2 regions of the Streptomyces sp. NBC_01190 genome follow, and region 2 is predicted to be linked to the other one. Evidence: riboswitches for the same ligand, from Rfam matches in the RefSeq annotation. Region 2 holds a riboswitch; the other holds the start of a gene.
The links. A riboswitch is a leader RNA that binds a small molecule or an ion and turns the genes downstream of it on or off. The one in region 2 is predicted to bind cobalamin.
Positions count from the first base shown of each region.

Region 1: it holds a riboswitch for cobalamin, as region 2 does, so the genes downstream of both, OG519_RS07000 (cobalamin biosynthesis protein) here and OG519_RS23460 (ribonucleoside-diphosphate reductase subunit alpha) in region 2, are expected to answer to the same signal.

Region 1 covers NZ_CP108580.1:1,642,483-1,649,818, forward strand. Annotated here, with positions in the region: gene OG519_RS06985 (NAD(P)/FAD-dependent oxidoreductase) at 1-733, shown strand, start outside; gene OG519_RS06990 (inorganic phosphate transporter) at 987-2,318, shown strand; gene OG519_RS06995 (hypothetical protein) at 2,340-2,537, shown strand; cobalamin riboswitch at 2,666-2,795, shown strand; gene OG519_RS07000 (cobalamin biosynthesis protein) at 2,925-3,869, shown strand; gene OG519_RS07005 (cobyric acid synthase) at 3,866-5,371, shown strand; gene cobN (cobaltochelatase subunit CobN) at 5,368-7,336, shown strand, end outside.
Region 2 covers NZ_CP108580.1:5,557,224-5,564,559, reverse strand. Annotated here, with positions in the region: gene OG519_RS23490 (extracellular solute-binding protein) at 1-107, opposite strand, end outside; gene OG519_RS23485 (GntR family transcriptional regulator) at 428-1,198, shown strand; gene OG519_RS23480 (DUF3311 domain-containing protein) at 1,402-1,659, shown strand; gene mctP (monocarboxylate uptake permease MctP) at 1,656-3,338, shown strand; gene OG519_RS23470 (GlxA family transcriptional regulator) at 3,411-4,385, opposite strand; gene OG519_RS23465 (hypothetical protein) at 4,475-4,693, shown strand; cobalamin riboswitch at 4,759-4,914, shown strand; gene OG519_RS23460 (ribonucleoside-diphosphate reductase subunit alpha) at 5,100-7,336, shown strand, end outside.

The DNA of each region.
Region 1 (7,336 bases), 3.9 Mb from region 2:
GGTGACGCCGTACGGCACGGTCCGCGCGCCTTACCTCCTGCGCTGCACCGAGGGCTTCACCGCCGCGCTGCCGGGCCATCGCCGCACCTGGCTGCCGATGAACTCCTCGATGATCGCCACCGAGCCGCTGCCCGCCGCGGTGTGGGCGGCGATCGGCTGGGAGGGCCGGGAGACCCTGGGCGACATGGCGCACGCCTATATGTACGCCCAGCGGACCGCCGACGACCGGATCGCGCTGGGCGGCCGGGGCGTGCCGTACCGCTTCGGCTCCCGTACCGACAACGACGGGAGCACCTCGGCGGCTACGGTGGCCGCGCTCCGCGCGATCCTGGTGCGCTTCTTCCCCGCGACGGCCGACGCCGCGGTGGACCACGCCTGGTCCGGCGTACTGGGGGTTCCCAGGGACTGGTGCGCGAGCGTCCATCTGGACCGGACCACCGGGCTCGGCTGGGCCGGCGGCTATGTCGGCAGCGGGGTGGCCACCGCCAATCTGGCCGCCCGCACCCTGCGGGACCTGGTCCGGCTCGACTCCGGGCAGGGCGGCCCGACCGAGCTGACCGGGCTGCCCTGGGTGGGCCACCGGGTACGGCGCTGGGAGCCGGAGCCCTTCCGCTGGGCGGCGGTGCACGGGGTGTACGCGGCCTACCGGGCGGCCGACCGGCGCGAGTCGACCGGCCAGAGCGCCGCCACCCACCCGCTGGCGCGGCTCACCGACCGCCTCACCGGCCACTGACCCGGCGCCCGGCGACCCGGCCGATCCACCGGGCCCACCCACCCGGCTGACCCGGCCGACCCGGCCAACGGCGTCGGGCAGCAACATCCGCAACCCCCGTTCCGGCTCCGTTCCGCTGCCGTTCCGGCCGCCTTACCTCCACGTTTACAACCCGTTCATATCAGCACCGCGAAGACGACCCCAGTTCACCTTCCGTTCATCAGATCTCCGTACGGTCGGCTCGCCCCTTCCCGACCGAACGAATCCTGGGTCCATGGAACACATCACGCTCCTGATCGGAATCGTGATCGCCACCGCGCTCGTGTTCGACTTCACCAACGGCTTCCACGACACCGCGAACGCGATGGCCACCACCATCTCCACCGGCGCCATGGGGCCCAGGACGGCGGTGGGCATGTCCGCCGTCCTCAACCTGCTCGGCGCCTTCCTGTCGGTCGAGGTGGCCAAGACCATCTCGGGCGGCATCATCGACGAATCCGCCGGCGTCCGCCCCGAGGTGATCTTCGCCGGCCTGGTCGGCGCCATCCTGTGGAATCTGCTCACCTGGCTGGCCGGGCTGCCGTCCAGCTCGTCGCACGCGCTCTTCGGCGGCCTGATCGGCGCGACCCTCGTCTCGGTCGGCACGCACGGGGTCAACGGTGACGCGGTCGTCATGAAGGTCCTGATCCCGGCGGTGGCCGCGCCGGTCGTTGCGGGGCTCGCCGCGACGCTCGCCACCCGCCTCACCTACCGGCTGAGCCGGCGGGCGGACCCGGCGGCGACCGCCAAGGGCTACCGGGCCGGGCAGATCGCCTCGGCGGCGCTGGTCTCCCTGGCCCACGGCACCAACGACGCGCAGAAGACGATGGGCGTGATCACCCTCGCGCTGATCACCGGCGGCGCGATCGCCCCGCACTCCGACCCGCCGTTGTGGGTGATCGTCTCGGCCGGCAGCGCGATCGCGCTCGGTACGTATCTGGGCGGCTGGCGGATCATCCGCACCATGGGCCGGGGCCTCACCGACATCGAGCCGCCGCAGGGATTCAGCGCCCAGACCGGCGCCGCCGTCACCATCCTCGCCTCCTCCCACCTCGGCTTCGCGCTGTCCACCACCCAGGTCTGCTCGGGCGCGGTGATGGGCGCCGGGATCGGGCGGCGCGGCGGGGTGGTGCGGTGGAGCACCGCGGGCCGGATGGCCGCGGGCTGGGGCCTGACGCTGCCGGCCGCCGGACTCGTCGCGGCGGGCGCGGCGCTGCTCGCCGACCGGGGTGCCTGGGGAGTCGGCCTGGTCGCCGCTCTCGCCCTCGCCGCCTGCGTGGCGGTCCGGGCGGCGGCCCGGCGCGAGCCGGTCACCCACGCCAACGTCAACGACCCCGAGCCGGCGCCGGTGACGCCGGTGACGCTGGTGAAGACGCCCGCCAACACCCGGGCCACGCGCCTCTCGGCAACCGGGCTTCCCGGCCAGGCGGCGACCGGCCGGACCGCCGCTCCGGTGGCGCCGCCCGGCAAACCGACCACGGCCGTCAAACCCCCCACGGCCACCACCCCGGCTCCGCTCTCCGCCCCGGCTCCCGGCCCCGCCAACTCCGCGCCCACCACCGCCTGACTCCCCCGCCAAGGACTCCTCATGACCATCGACTGGCACGCCCTCGGCACCGTCCTCGTCGTCACCCTGGTTTCGACCGTGGGCCTGGTGGGGATCTTCACCCTCGGCGTGGTCGGCCTGTCCCGGCCGACCGCCGCCCTGCCCCGGGCCGGCGCCTGCCTCTGCTTCGCCGCCTGCGCGGCCGCGATCGGCTACGGCATCCAACTCATCGTCGCGTGACCCCGGTTGGCTGGTCCGGGGCACCGCGCCGGCGGGTGGACCCCGCCACGCTCCGTCCGCGCAGGTCAAGGGCGAGTTGACGCGGTTTGGCGGGCGTGGTGAACTGCCGGGAGCCATACGGCGGCAGGAGAGGAAGTCCGGTGCGAATCCGGCGCGGTCCCGCCACTGTCACCGGGGAGCGCGCTCCCGACCCGTACGTCACGGCCGGTCCGCCGGCTGGAAGGCGGGGAGCGCGTCGATCCGGGAGCCAGGAGACTCTCACCGCCGGTCACGTCGAGCCAGGGCGCGGACCCTGAGTGAGGACCTAACGCATGCCCGGCACGCGCGCACCGATACCTGAAGGCCTCGACGGCTGGTCCGCGCGGAGCGCGACGGCGGGCTGAGCGAGTGCGTGCCGATCGCGTGTTCGCGTACGGTGCCGTGCTCGGCTTCCTCGGCGACCTGCTCGCCGGTGATCCGCGCCGCGGCCATCCCGTCGCCGGATTCGGGCGGGCGGCCGGCGCGTTGGAGCGCCGGATGTGGCGGGACGACCGGGGCAGCGGCGCGGTGTACACGACCCTGTGCGCCGGCGGGGCGGTCGGCGCCGCGGTGCTGGCGAAAAACGCCGTACGGTCCTGCGCCGCGCTGTCGGTCGCCCTGACCGCGCTGGCCACCTGGTCGGTGCTCGGCGGCACTTCGCTGGCCCGGGAGGCGGCGGGGGTCGCGGCGGCGCTGGAGGCGGGCGACCTGGCCGGCGCCCGCGAGCTGCTCCCCCGGCTGTGCGGCCGGGACCCGCTGGCGCTGGACGCGGACGGCATCGCGCGGGCGGTGGTGGAGTCGGTCGCCGAGAACACCTCCGACGCCGTGGTGGGCGCTCTGGTGTGGGGCGCGGTCGGCGGGGTGCCCGGGCTCGTCGGCTTCCGCGCGGCCAACACCCTGGACGCCATGGTCGGCCACAAGTCCCCCCGCTTCCGCCGCTTCGGCTGGGCCTCGGCCCGGCTCGACGACGTCCTCGGCTATCCCGGCGCCCGGCTCACCGCGACGCTCGCGGTGCTGGCGGGACCGCATCCCGGATCGGCGCTCCGCACCTGGCGCCGGGACGCCCGGTTCCATCCGAGCCCCAACGCGGGCCCCGTCGAGGCCGCCTTCGCCGGGGCCCTGCGCCGCCGACTCGGCGGCACGCTCTCCTACGAAGGCCGGGTCGAACACCGCCCGGTCCTCGGCGCGTCCTTTCCCGCCCCGACGGTCGCGGACATCGCCAGGGCCGTCCGGCTCTCCCGCCGCGTGGGCGCGCTCGCGCTCGCGGTGTCGACCGCACTGTCGGCCCTGGGGCCGGAAGGAGCCGCCCGATGAAGGGTCTGCTGATCGCCGGGACCACCAGCGACGCCGGCAAGAGCGTGGTCACCGCCGGGATCTGCCGGTTCCTGGTGCGAAGAGGGGTGCGGGTCGCCCCGTTCAAGGGGCAGAACATGTCGCTGAACTCCTTTGTGACCCGGGAGGGAGCCGAGATCGGCCGGGCCCAGGCGATGCAGGCCCAAGCCGCGAGGGTGGAGCCGTCGGCGCTGATGAACCCCGTGCTGCTGAAGCCGGGCAGCGACCGGAGCAGTCAGGTGATCGTGCTGGGCAAGCCGGTGGGCGAGTTGAGCGCGCGCGGCTACCACGGCGGCAGGCAGGGCGAGTTGCTCGACACGGTGGTGGGGTGCCTGGAGGAGTTGGGCGCGCGCTACGACACGGTGATCTGCGAAGGCGCCGGCAGCCCGGCCGAGATCAACCTGCGCCGTACCGACATCGTGAACATGGCGCTGGCCCGCCGCGGCCGGCTGCCCACCCTGGTGGTCGGCGACATCGACCGCGGCGGGGTCTTCGCCTCCTTCTTCGGCACCACCGCGCTGCTCTCGCCCGCGGACCAGGACCTGGTCTGCGGCTATGTGGTCAACAAGTTCCGCGGCGATCCGGCCCTGCTCCAGCCCGGCCTCGACATGCTGCGCGGCCTCACCGGCCGGCCGACCCTCGGCGTGCTGCCCTACAGCCACGGTCTGGGCATCGACGAGGAGGACGGCCTGCGGGTGTCGATGCGCGGCGCCGTACGCGAGTCGGCGGTGGCCGCGCCGCTCGGCGCGGACATCCTGCGGGTCGCCGTGGTGGCCGTGCCGTTGATGTCCAACTTCACCGACGTGGACGCGCTCGCCGCCGAACCCGGCGTCCTCGTACGGTTCGTGGACCGTCCGGAGGAGCTGGCGGACGCCGATCTGGTGGTGCTGCCCGGCACCCGCGGCACGGTCAGGGCGCTGGAGTGGCTCACCGCCCGGGGCCTGGCCGACGCCGTCAAGGAGCGGGCCGCGGCCGGGCGGCCGGTGCTCGGCGTGTGCGGCGGCTTCCAGATCCTCGGTGAACTCATCGAGGACGACGTGGAGTCGAGGGCGGGTACGGTGCCGGGCCTCGGTCTGCTGCCGGTCCGGGTGCGGTTCGCCGCCGAGAAGACCCTGGCCCGGCCGGTGGGCGCCGCCTACGGCGAGCCGGTGGCGGGCTACGAGATCCACCACGGGGTGGCCGAACTGCACGGCGGCTACGAGGAGTTCCTCGACGGCTGCCGGGTCGGGCCGGTCTGGGGCACCCACTGGCACGGCTCGCTGGAGAGCGACGGCTTCCGCCGGGCGTTCCTGCGGGAGGTGGCCGCCGTCGCGGGGCGCCGCTTCGTGCCTGCCCCCGACACCGTCTTCGAGGCGTTGCGCGAGGCGCAGTTGGACCGTCTCGGCGATCTGGTCGAGGAGCACATGGACACCGCCGCGCTGCTGCGGCTCATCGAGGACGGCGCGCCCGCCGGCCTACCCTTCATCGCACCGGGGGCACCATGACCACCGTTCTGCTGCTGTCCACCGCCGACACCGATCTGCTGGCGGCCCGCGCGGCAGGGGCCGGCTACCGCATCGGCAACCCGTCCCGGGTGGACCCGGAGACGGATCTCCCGGCGCTGCTGGACGGCGCCGATCTGGCCGTCGTCCGGCTGCTCGGCGGACGGCGGACCTGGGAGCGGGGGCTCGACGTGCTCGCCGCGTCGGGGGTGCCGACGGTGCTGCTCGGCGGTGAGACGGTGCCGGACGCCGAACTGATGGCGCTGTCGTCCGTGCCGGCCGGGGTCGTGGCGGAGGCGTTGCGCTATCTGGTGGCCGGCGGCCCGGCCAACCTGGCCGAGCTGGCCCGCTTCCTGTCCGACACCGTCCTGATGAGCGGCGAGGGCTTCGAACCGCCGCACGCCATGCCGGAGTTCGGCCGGCACGGCGCGTACGCCCACCAGGAGGGCCGCCCGACCGTCGCCGTCCTCTTCTACCGCGCCCACGAACTCGCCGGCAACACGGCCTTCGTGGACACCTTGTGCGAGGCGATCGAGGCCAGGGGCGCCAATGCCCTTCCTGTGTATTGCGGATCCCTTCGTGGAGGTGACCCGGAGCTCTACGGCCTGCTGGGCGGGGCCGACGCGATTGTCACCACCGTGCTGGCGGCCGGCGGCACCGTCGCGTCGGAGGCGAGTGCGGGGGGCGACGACGAGGCGTGGGACATCGGCGCGCTGGCCGAACTGGACGTGCCGATCCTCCAGGGGCTGTGTCTGACCTCCTCGCGCAAGGCGTGGGAGGAGTCGGACGCCGCGCTGTCCCCGATGGACGCGGCGATGCAGGTGGCGATCCCGGAGTTCGACGGGCGGCTGATCACCGTGCCCTTCTCCTTCAAGGAGACCGGCGAGGGCGATGTGCCGGTCTACGTGGCCGACCCGGAGCGGGCCGCCCGGGTCGCGGGCATCGCGGTCCGGCACGCCGCCCTGAAACACAAGCCCAACGCCGACAAGCGCGTCGCCCTGGTCTTCACCGCCTACCCCACCAAGCACTCCCGGGTCGGCAACGCGGTGGGCCTGGACACCCCCGCCTCGGCCGTCGGGCTGCTGCACGCGCTGCGCGACGCCGGCTACGTCACCGGTGACTTCCCCGACGACGGCGACGAGTTGATCCACCGGCTGATCGCGGCCGGCGGCCACGACGTGGAGTGGCTGACCGAGGAGCAACTGGCCGCCGCCCCGGCCCGGGTGCCGGTGGCCGACTACCGGCGCTGGTTCGCCGCGCTGGACGAGGAGACCCGCGCCGGCATGCTCACGCACTGGGGCGAGCCGCCCGGCTCGCTCTACGTGGACGGCGAGGACATCGTGCTGGCGTCGCTGCGGTTCGGCAATGTGGTGATCATGATCCAGCCGCCGCGCGGCTTCGGCGAGAACCCGATCGCGATCTACCACGACCCGGACATGCCGCCGTCCCACCACTACCTCGCCGCGTACCGCTGGCTGGACCACACCTTCGGCGCCGACGCCATCGTCCACCTCGGCAAGCACGGCACCATGGAGTGGCTGCCGGGCAAGGGCCTCGGGCTGTCCGCCCGCTGCGCCCCCGACGCGGTCCTCGGCGAACTCCCCCTGGTCTACCCGTTCATCGTCAACGACCCCGGCGAGGGCACCCAGGCCAAGCGGCGGGGCCACGCCACCGTGGTGGACCACCTGGTGCCGCCGATGGCCCGCGCCGACTCCTACGGCGACCTGGCGAAGCTGGAGCAGCTCCTCGACGAGTACGCGCTGGTGAACGATCTGGACCCGGCGAAGGCGCCGGCCGTCCGCAGCCAGATCTGGACCCTGGTCAGGGCCGCGGAACTCCACCACGACCTGCACGTGGACCAGCAGCCGGACGAGGACGACTTCAACGACTTCGTGCTGCACGTCGACGGCTGGCTGTGCGAGATCAAGGACGTCCAGATCCGGGACGGGCTGCACATCCTCGGCGGCG
Region 2 (7,336 bases):
GCGCCGCCGGCCTGGGCACTGTCGTCCTTCTTGTCGCTCGACCCGCAGGCCGCCACAGCAGCGAACATGGTCGCGACGCCGATCGCCGCAATGAGCTTGCGCTTCACGCCACCCTCCTCAAGGATGATGCCCGAAACTCCCCCCACCGCCCGAATTGCCGGCCGCAGCGAGACACGTACCGCCGCGTCCTGCTCGTGGGTCTGGGATTGGCCTTTAATGGTTTAGACCAGTACCCGGAGCTTGGCCTAGACCTTTAGGGGTGTCAAGGGTGTATAAGAACACCCGTCAGGTCTGTTATCGGACCGACACCTGAGGGGGATCAGCCACCCACCGCCTCCCTCCGACAGATCAACCCGTGCCACGATGTGAGCCGCAATTGACGGAGGAACCGGTGACGGCAGCACGACAGCAGTCGGGAGTACACGGCATGGAGAACGACGCGGTCACCGCCGCCGAGCCCACGGGGGGCGCCACCGCGGGCCGCACCGCCCGCGTGCCGAAGTACTACCGCCTCAAGCGCCACCTGCTGGACATCACCCGGACCATGCCCCCCGGCACTCCGGTCCCCCCCGAACGCACGCTGGCCACGGAGTTCGACACCTCCCGCACCACCGTCCGGCAGGCGCTCCAGGAGCTGGTGGTCGAAGGCCGGCTGGAGCGGATCCAGGGCAAGGGCACCTTCGTCGCCAAGCCCAAGGTCTCCCAGGCGCTGCAACTGACCTCCTACACCGAGGACATGCGGGCCCAGGGCCTCGAACCCACCTCGCAACTGCTGGACATCGGCTACATCACCGCCGACGACCGGCTCGCCGGACTGCTCGACATGAAGGCCGGCGGCAGGGTGCTGCGCATCGAGCGGCTGCGGCTGGCCAACAGCGAGCCGATGGCGATCGAGACCACCCATCTGTCCGCCAAGCGCTTCCCGGCGCTGCGCCGCAGCCTGGCCAAGTACACCTCGCTCTACACCGCGTTGGCGGAGGTCTACGACGTGCGGCTGGCCGAGGCCGAGGAGACCATCGAGACGTCGCTGGCCACCCCGCGCGAGGCCGGCCTGCTCGGCACCGACGTCGGCCTGCCGATGCTGATGCTCTCCCGGCACTCGATCGACACCACGGGCGAACCGGTGGAGTGGGTACGGTCGGTGTACCGCGGCGACCGCTACAAGTTCGTGGCGCGGCTGAGCCGCCCCCTTGACTGAACTGCCTGAACTGCCTGAGCCGCCAGCCGCCAGCCGCCTGAACTGCCCGAGCCGCTAAGCCGCCTGAGCGTGACCGAGCCCCCCGACCTGGTTTTTCGCCGCTCGGCCGGGTGAGATCCCGGCACACCTGATGACGCGCGCTCCTCCCGTCCCCTAGATTCCCGCGAGTCACACTCGTTGCGTCAGGGACGGGAGCCGCACGTATGCCACAAGAGACCTCCGCACACCGACCACCGATCCTCACCGGCCCGCGGATCGTCGCCGGGCTCTGCCTGCTCGTGCCCCTCGTCGCCCTGCTGTGGGTCGGCTCCTACTCCCGGACGACGCCGCGGTTCATCGGCATCCCCTTCTTCTACTGGTACCAGATGCTCTGGGTGCCGCTCTCGGCCGCGCTGACCTGGACCGCCTACGTGCTGGTGCGGCGCGAGGAGCGGGCGCGCAAGGCGGGTGAGGTCCGATGAACCACAGCGGCAACGGTGTGGACGGCGTCGCGCTCGGCGTCTGCGTCTTCTTCTTCGTCGTGGTCACCGTGCTCGGCTTCCTCGCGGCCCGCTGGCGCCGCGCGGAGAACGCCCTGCACCTGGACGAATGGGGCCTCGGCGGCCGGAGTTTCGGCACCTGGATCACCTGGTTCCTGCTCGGCGGCGACCTCTACACCGCGTACACCTTCGTGGCGGTGCCGGCCGCGATCTACGGGGCCGGCGCGTCCGGCTTCTTCGCGGTGCCGTACACGATCATCACCTACCCGCTGGTCTTCCTCTTCCTGCCGCGGCTCTGGTCGGTCTCCCACAAGCACGGCTACGTGACCTCCTCGGACTTCATCCGCGGCCGGTTCGGCTCCAAGAGCCTGTCGGTGGCGATGGCGGTCACCGGGATCGTCGCGACCATGCCGTACATCGCGCTGCAACTGGTCGGCATGCAGGCGGTCCTCGACGTGCTGGGGGTGGGCGGCGGCGACTCGGCCAACTGGTTCGTCAAGGACCTGCCGCTGCTGATCGCCTTCGGGGTGCTGGCCGCCTACACCTACTCCTCGGGGCTGCGGGCGCCGGCGCTGATCGCCTTCGTCAAGGACGCGCTGATCTACATCGTCATCGCGGTGGCGATCATCTACATCCCGTACAAGCTGGGCGGCTTCCACGCCGTCTTCGACAAGGCCGACGCCGCGTACAAGGTGCCGAACCCGGTGACCGGCAAGCCGCGCGGTTCGCTGGTGGCCGCCCCCCAGGCGCAATGGGCCTACGCCACGCTGGCGTTGGGCTCGGCGATGGCCCTCTTCCTCTATCCGCACTCGGTCACCGCGGTGCTCTCCGGCCGCAGCCGCAACACCATCCGCCGCAACACCACGATCCTGCCGCTGTACTCGCTGATGCTGGGCCTGCTGGCGATGCTCGGCTTCATGGCGCTCGCGGACGGCGTCGGCAAGGGCGTCAAGGGCTACAACGCCCAACTGGCCATCCCCCAGCTCTTCGAGAACATGTTCCCCTCCTGGTTCACCGGGGTGGCCTTCGCCGCGATCGCGATCGGCGCGCTGGTGCCGGCCGCGATCATGTCCATCGCGGCGGCGAACCTCTTCACCCGCAACATCTACAAGGACCTCTTCAAGCCGGACGCCACTCCGGCGCAGGAGACCCAGGTGTCCAAGCTGGTGTCGCTGGTGGTGAAGATCGGCGCCCTGGTGTTCGTCCTCACCATGGACCGGACGGTCGCCATCAACTTCCAGTTGCTGGGTGGCATCTGGATCCTCCAGACGGTGCCGGCCGTGGTCGGCGGCCTGTTCACCCGCTGGTTCCACCGCTGGGGGCTGCTGGCCGGCTGGGCGGCGGGCATGGCGTACGGCACCTGGAAGGCGTACCAGCAGTCCAGCGCCACCCAGGCGCACTTCGGCGGCAGTTCGGCGAACATCCCGGGCATCGGCGAGCTGGGCTACATCGGACTCAGCGCCTTCGTGCTCAATCTCGCGATCGCGGTGGTGCTCACCCTGGTGCTGCGGGCGCTCAAGGCGCCGGAGGGCGTCGACGAGACCACTCGGGCGGACTACCTGACGGAGCCGGACGAGGCGCCGGTCGTGAAGCCGGCCGGGCCCGGCGAACCGGGTGAGCCGGGCGCGGCGCCGGGGCAGCGCGAACCAGCGGGCGTTTAGAGGGGCAGCAGGGGCAGTAGGGAACCTTCCGCGACCCGGAACACAACGGGACCTTCCGCGACCCGGAGCCGGTCAGCCCGCGCTCAGCGCCCGCCGCGGGTCGCGGAAGGTCCGCCGGTACGCCTGCGGGGTGGTGCCGGTCCAGCGGGCGAAGTGGTGCCGCATGGTGGCCGCGTTGCCGAAGCCGGCCCGGACCGCGATCGTGTCCACCGTGCTGTCGGTGCCCTCCAGCAACTCCCTCGCCAGCAGCACCCGCTGCCCCAGCAGCCAGCGGTAGGGCGTGGTCCCGGTCTCCTGCTGGAAGCGGCGGGCGAAGGTCCGCGGCGACATATGGGCGCGGGCGGCCAACTCCTCGACGGTCAGCTCGCGGTCGAGGTGCCGCTCCATCCAGGAGAGCACCCCGATCACCGTGTCGCTGGTGCCCCGCGGCAGCGGCCGGTCCACGTACTGCGCCTGGCCGCCCTCGCGGTGCGGCGGCACCACCATCCGGCGGGCGATCCCGTTGGCCACCTCCGTGCCCTGCTCCCGGCGCACCAGGTGCAGGCACGCGTCGATCCCGGCGGCCGATCCCGCGGACGTGATCACCCCGCGGTCCTCGACGTAGAGCACGTCGGGCTCCACCAGGGCCAGCGGGTGGCGCGCGGAGAGGAGTTCGGTGTGCCGCCAGTGGGCCGCGCAGCGCCGCCCGTCCAGCAGCCCGGCCGCCCCCAGCACGAACACGCCGGAGCAGACGCTCAGCACCCACGCCCCGCGCTCCGCCGCCCGGCTCAGGGCCTTCAGCGCCTCGGGCGGGAACGGGCGGTCGACGCGGGTGTCGGCGGCCGGCACCGCGACCAGATCGGCCTCCGCCAGCCGGTCGAGGTCCTCGGCCGCGGCCACCCCGAAGCCGGCGTGCGTCGTCAGCAGCGGTCCTTCGGCCGAGACCGCGGCGAAGTCGTAGACCGGCAGCCCCTGCTCGCTCCGGTCCAGGCCGAACACCTCGCAGAGCAGGCCGAGTTCGAACGGGTGGACACCTTCGAGCAGCAGGACGGCGACGTTCTTCAGCATGCTGTCGAGGATGCCAGTTGGCAGGATATTAAGGTAGTACGACAGTCCTGCCACTGGTCCGGCGTCATCAGCGTGGCGACACTTGACTCATGACCATCCTCCTCGACATCGCGGCCCTCGCCTTCCTCCTCCTCGTCCTCACCTTCGTCCCCGTCCTCGGCCTGCGCCATGAGGCGAAGATCACCCGCCAGCTCCGCGAGGCGGCGGCCGAGCCGGCCTGGGAGCCGGCCGGGCGCCTCGCGCCGCCGTCCGCGCGGACCGCGCAGGCCCGCCAAACCCCCGCCGAGGCCGGGTTTCCCGGCTTCTGAGGGCCCGCCGGCCCACCTGTCGGCACCGGCTGAGCCGGTCCACAAAAGGACGACACGACACAACATGTAGGTCCAGCAAGTTCGGCGGCCACAACATGTATGCTCAGCACCGCTGCCCGCAGGGGAAGCCGGTGTGAATCCGGCGCTGCCCCGCAACGGTGAGCGGCCGCGCCCCGCGCCCCCGCACAGCCCGATCGCCTGCCGGCAACCACCTGCCGCGTGCCGACGCACGCGGCAGGGGTACACCGCCCGGACCGCCCAGGTCCGGGAGGAGTGTCCGGGCCTCGCGGTGTGGGCCGGCGGACGCGGTACGGCATGCCCGCCTGCCTCCCGCAGGCGCGCGGCCGGTCGCCCTGCCACCTGCCCTCCCCGTATGGCCGCCGCCGCGTTCGAGGAGAGCACCACCGTGACCATCGCGCCTGTAGAGCCCGCAGCAGCCGACGTCGACCGCACCCCGCCACCGCGGCCGGAACCGGACGACAAGCCCGGCGGCGAACTGCTGCGCCATCTGGTGGCGCTCACCGCGGACCTCCCCGACACCGACCCCGGCCGGGTGGCCGCGGCGGCGCTGCGCGGCCGCAACGCCGCCTCGGACGCCGCCGAGTTGTGGACGCTGGCCACCGAGGCCGCCGCCGGTCTCATCTCCGAGGACCCGGCCTACTCACGGCTCGCCGCCCGGCTGCTCACCCGGACCATCGCGGCGGAGGCCGCCGGCCAGGGCGCGGTGTCCTTCTCCGCCTCGATCGCGGTCGGCCACCGCGAGGGCCTGATCGCCGACCGCACCGCCGGCTTCGCCGCCCGCCACGCCGCCGAACTGGACGCGCTGGTCGACCGGGCGGCGGCCGACGGCGCCGACGACCGCTTCGGCTACTTCGGGCTGCGCACCCTGCACAGCCGCTATCTGCTGCGGCACCCGATCACCCGGCAGGTCGTCGAGACCCCGCAGCACTTCATGCTGCGGGTGGCGGCCGGGCTCGCCTCGGACGACGCCACGGACGCGGTGGCCGAAGTGACCGCGCTCTACCGCCTGATGAGCGCGCTGGAGTACCTGCCCAGCTCCCCCACCCTCTTCAACTCCGGCACCCGGCACCCGCAGATGTCCTCCTGCTACCTGCTGGACTCCCCGCTGGACGAGCTGGACTCGATCTACGACCGCTACCACCAGGTGGCCCGGCTCTCCAAGCACGCGGGCGGCATCGGCCTGCCCTACTCCCGGGTGCGGGCCCGCGGTTCGCTGATCCGCGGCACCAACGGGCACTCCAACGGCATCGTGCCGTTCCTGAAGACCCTCGACGCCTCGGTGGCGGCGGTCAACCAGGGCGGCCGGCGCAAAGGCGCCGCGGCGGTCTATCTGGAGACCTGGCACTCCGACATCGAGGAGTTCCTCGAACTGCGGGACAACACCGGTGAGGACGCCCGCCGCACCCACAACCTCAACCTCGCCCACTGGGTGCCGGACGAGTTCATGCGGCGGGTCGAGGCGGACGCCGACTGGTCGCTCTTCTCGCCCGCCGACGTGCCGGAGCTGGTGGACCTGTGGGGCGCCGACTTCGACGCGGCCTACCACCGGGCCGAGGCGGCCGGGCTCGCCCAGCGCACGATCCCGGCACGGGAGCTCTACGGACGGATGATGCGCACCCTGGCGCAGACCGGCCAGGGCTGGATGACCTTCAAGGACGCCGCCAACCGCACCGCCAACCAGACCGCGCTGCCCGGCCACACCGTGCACTCCTCCAACCTCTGCACGGAGATCCTCGAAGTCACCGACGACAGCGAGACCGCGGTGTGCAACCTCGGTTCGGTGAACCTGGGCGCCTTCGTGCTGCCGCGGGACGCGGCGGGCACGCCGGACACCGAGTTCGGCGCCTTCGGCCACGCCGGGTTCGGCGGCTTCGCGGACCTGGCCGACCTGGCCGAACGCATCGACTGGGAGCGGCTGGACGAGACCGTCCGCACCGCCGTGACCTTCCTCGACCGGGTGGTCGACATCAACTACTACCCGACCGAGCAGGCCGGCCGCTCCAACGCCAAGTGGCGCCCGGTGGGCCTGGGCGTGATGGGCCTCCAGGACGTCTTCTTCAAGCTGCGGCTGCCGTTCGACTCCGCCGAGGCGAAGGCGCTGTCCACCAGGATCGCCGAGCGGGTCATGCTCGCCGCCTATGAGGCGTCCTGCGAGCTGGCCGAGCGCGATGGGCCGCTCCCCGCGTGGGACAAGACCCGTACCGCCGCCGGGGTGCTGCACCCCGACCACTTCGGCGTGGCGTTCCACTGGCCCGAGCGATGGGCCGCGCTGCGCGAGCGGATCGCGGCGGTCGGCATGCGCAACGCGCTGCTGCTGGCCATCGCCCCGACCGCCACCATCGCCTCCATCGCGGGCGCCTACGAGTGCATCGAGCCCCAGGTCTCCAACCTCTTCAAGCGCGAGACGCTCTCCGGGGAGTTCCTCCAGGTCAACTCCTACCTGGTGGCCGACCTCAAGCGGCTCGGGGTGTGGGACGGCCAGTCCCGGGAGGCGCTGCGCGACGCGAACGGCAGTGTGCAGGGCTTCAGCTGGATCCCGGCCGAGGTCAGGGCGCTGTACCGGACGGCGTGGGAGATCCCGCAGCGCGGCCTGATCGACATGGCGGCGGCGCGTACGCCGTT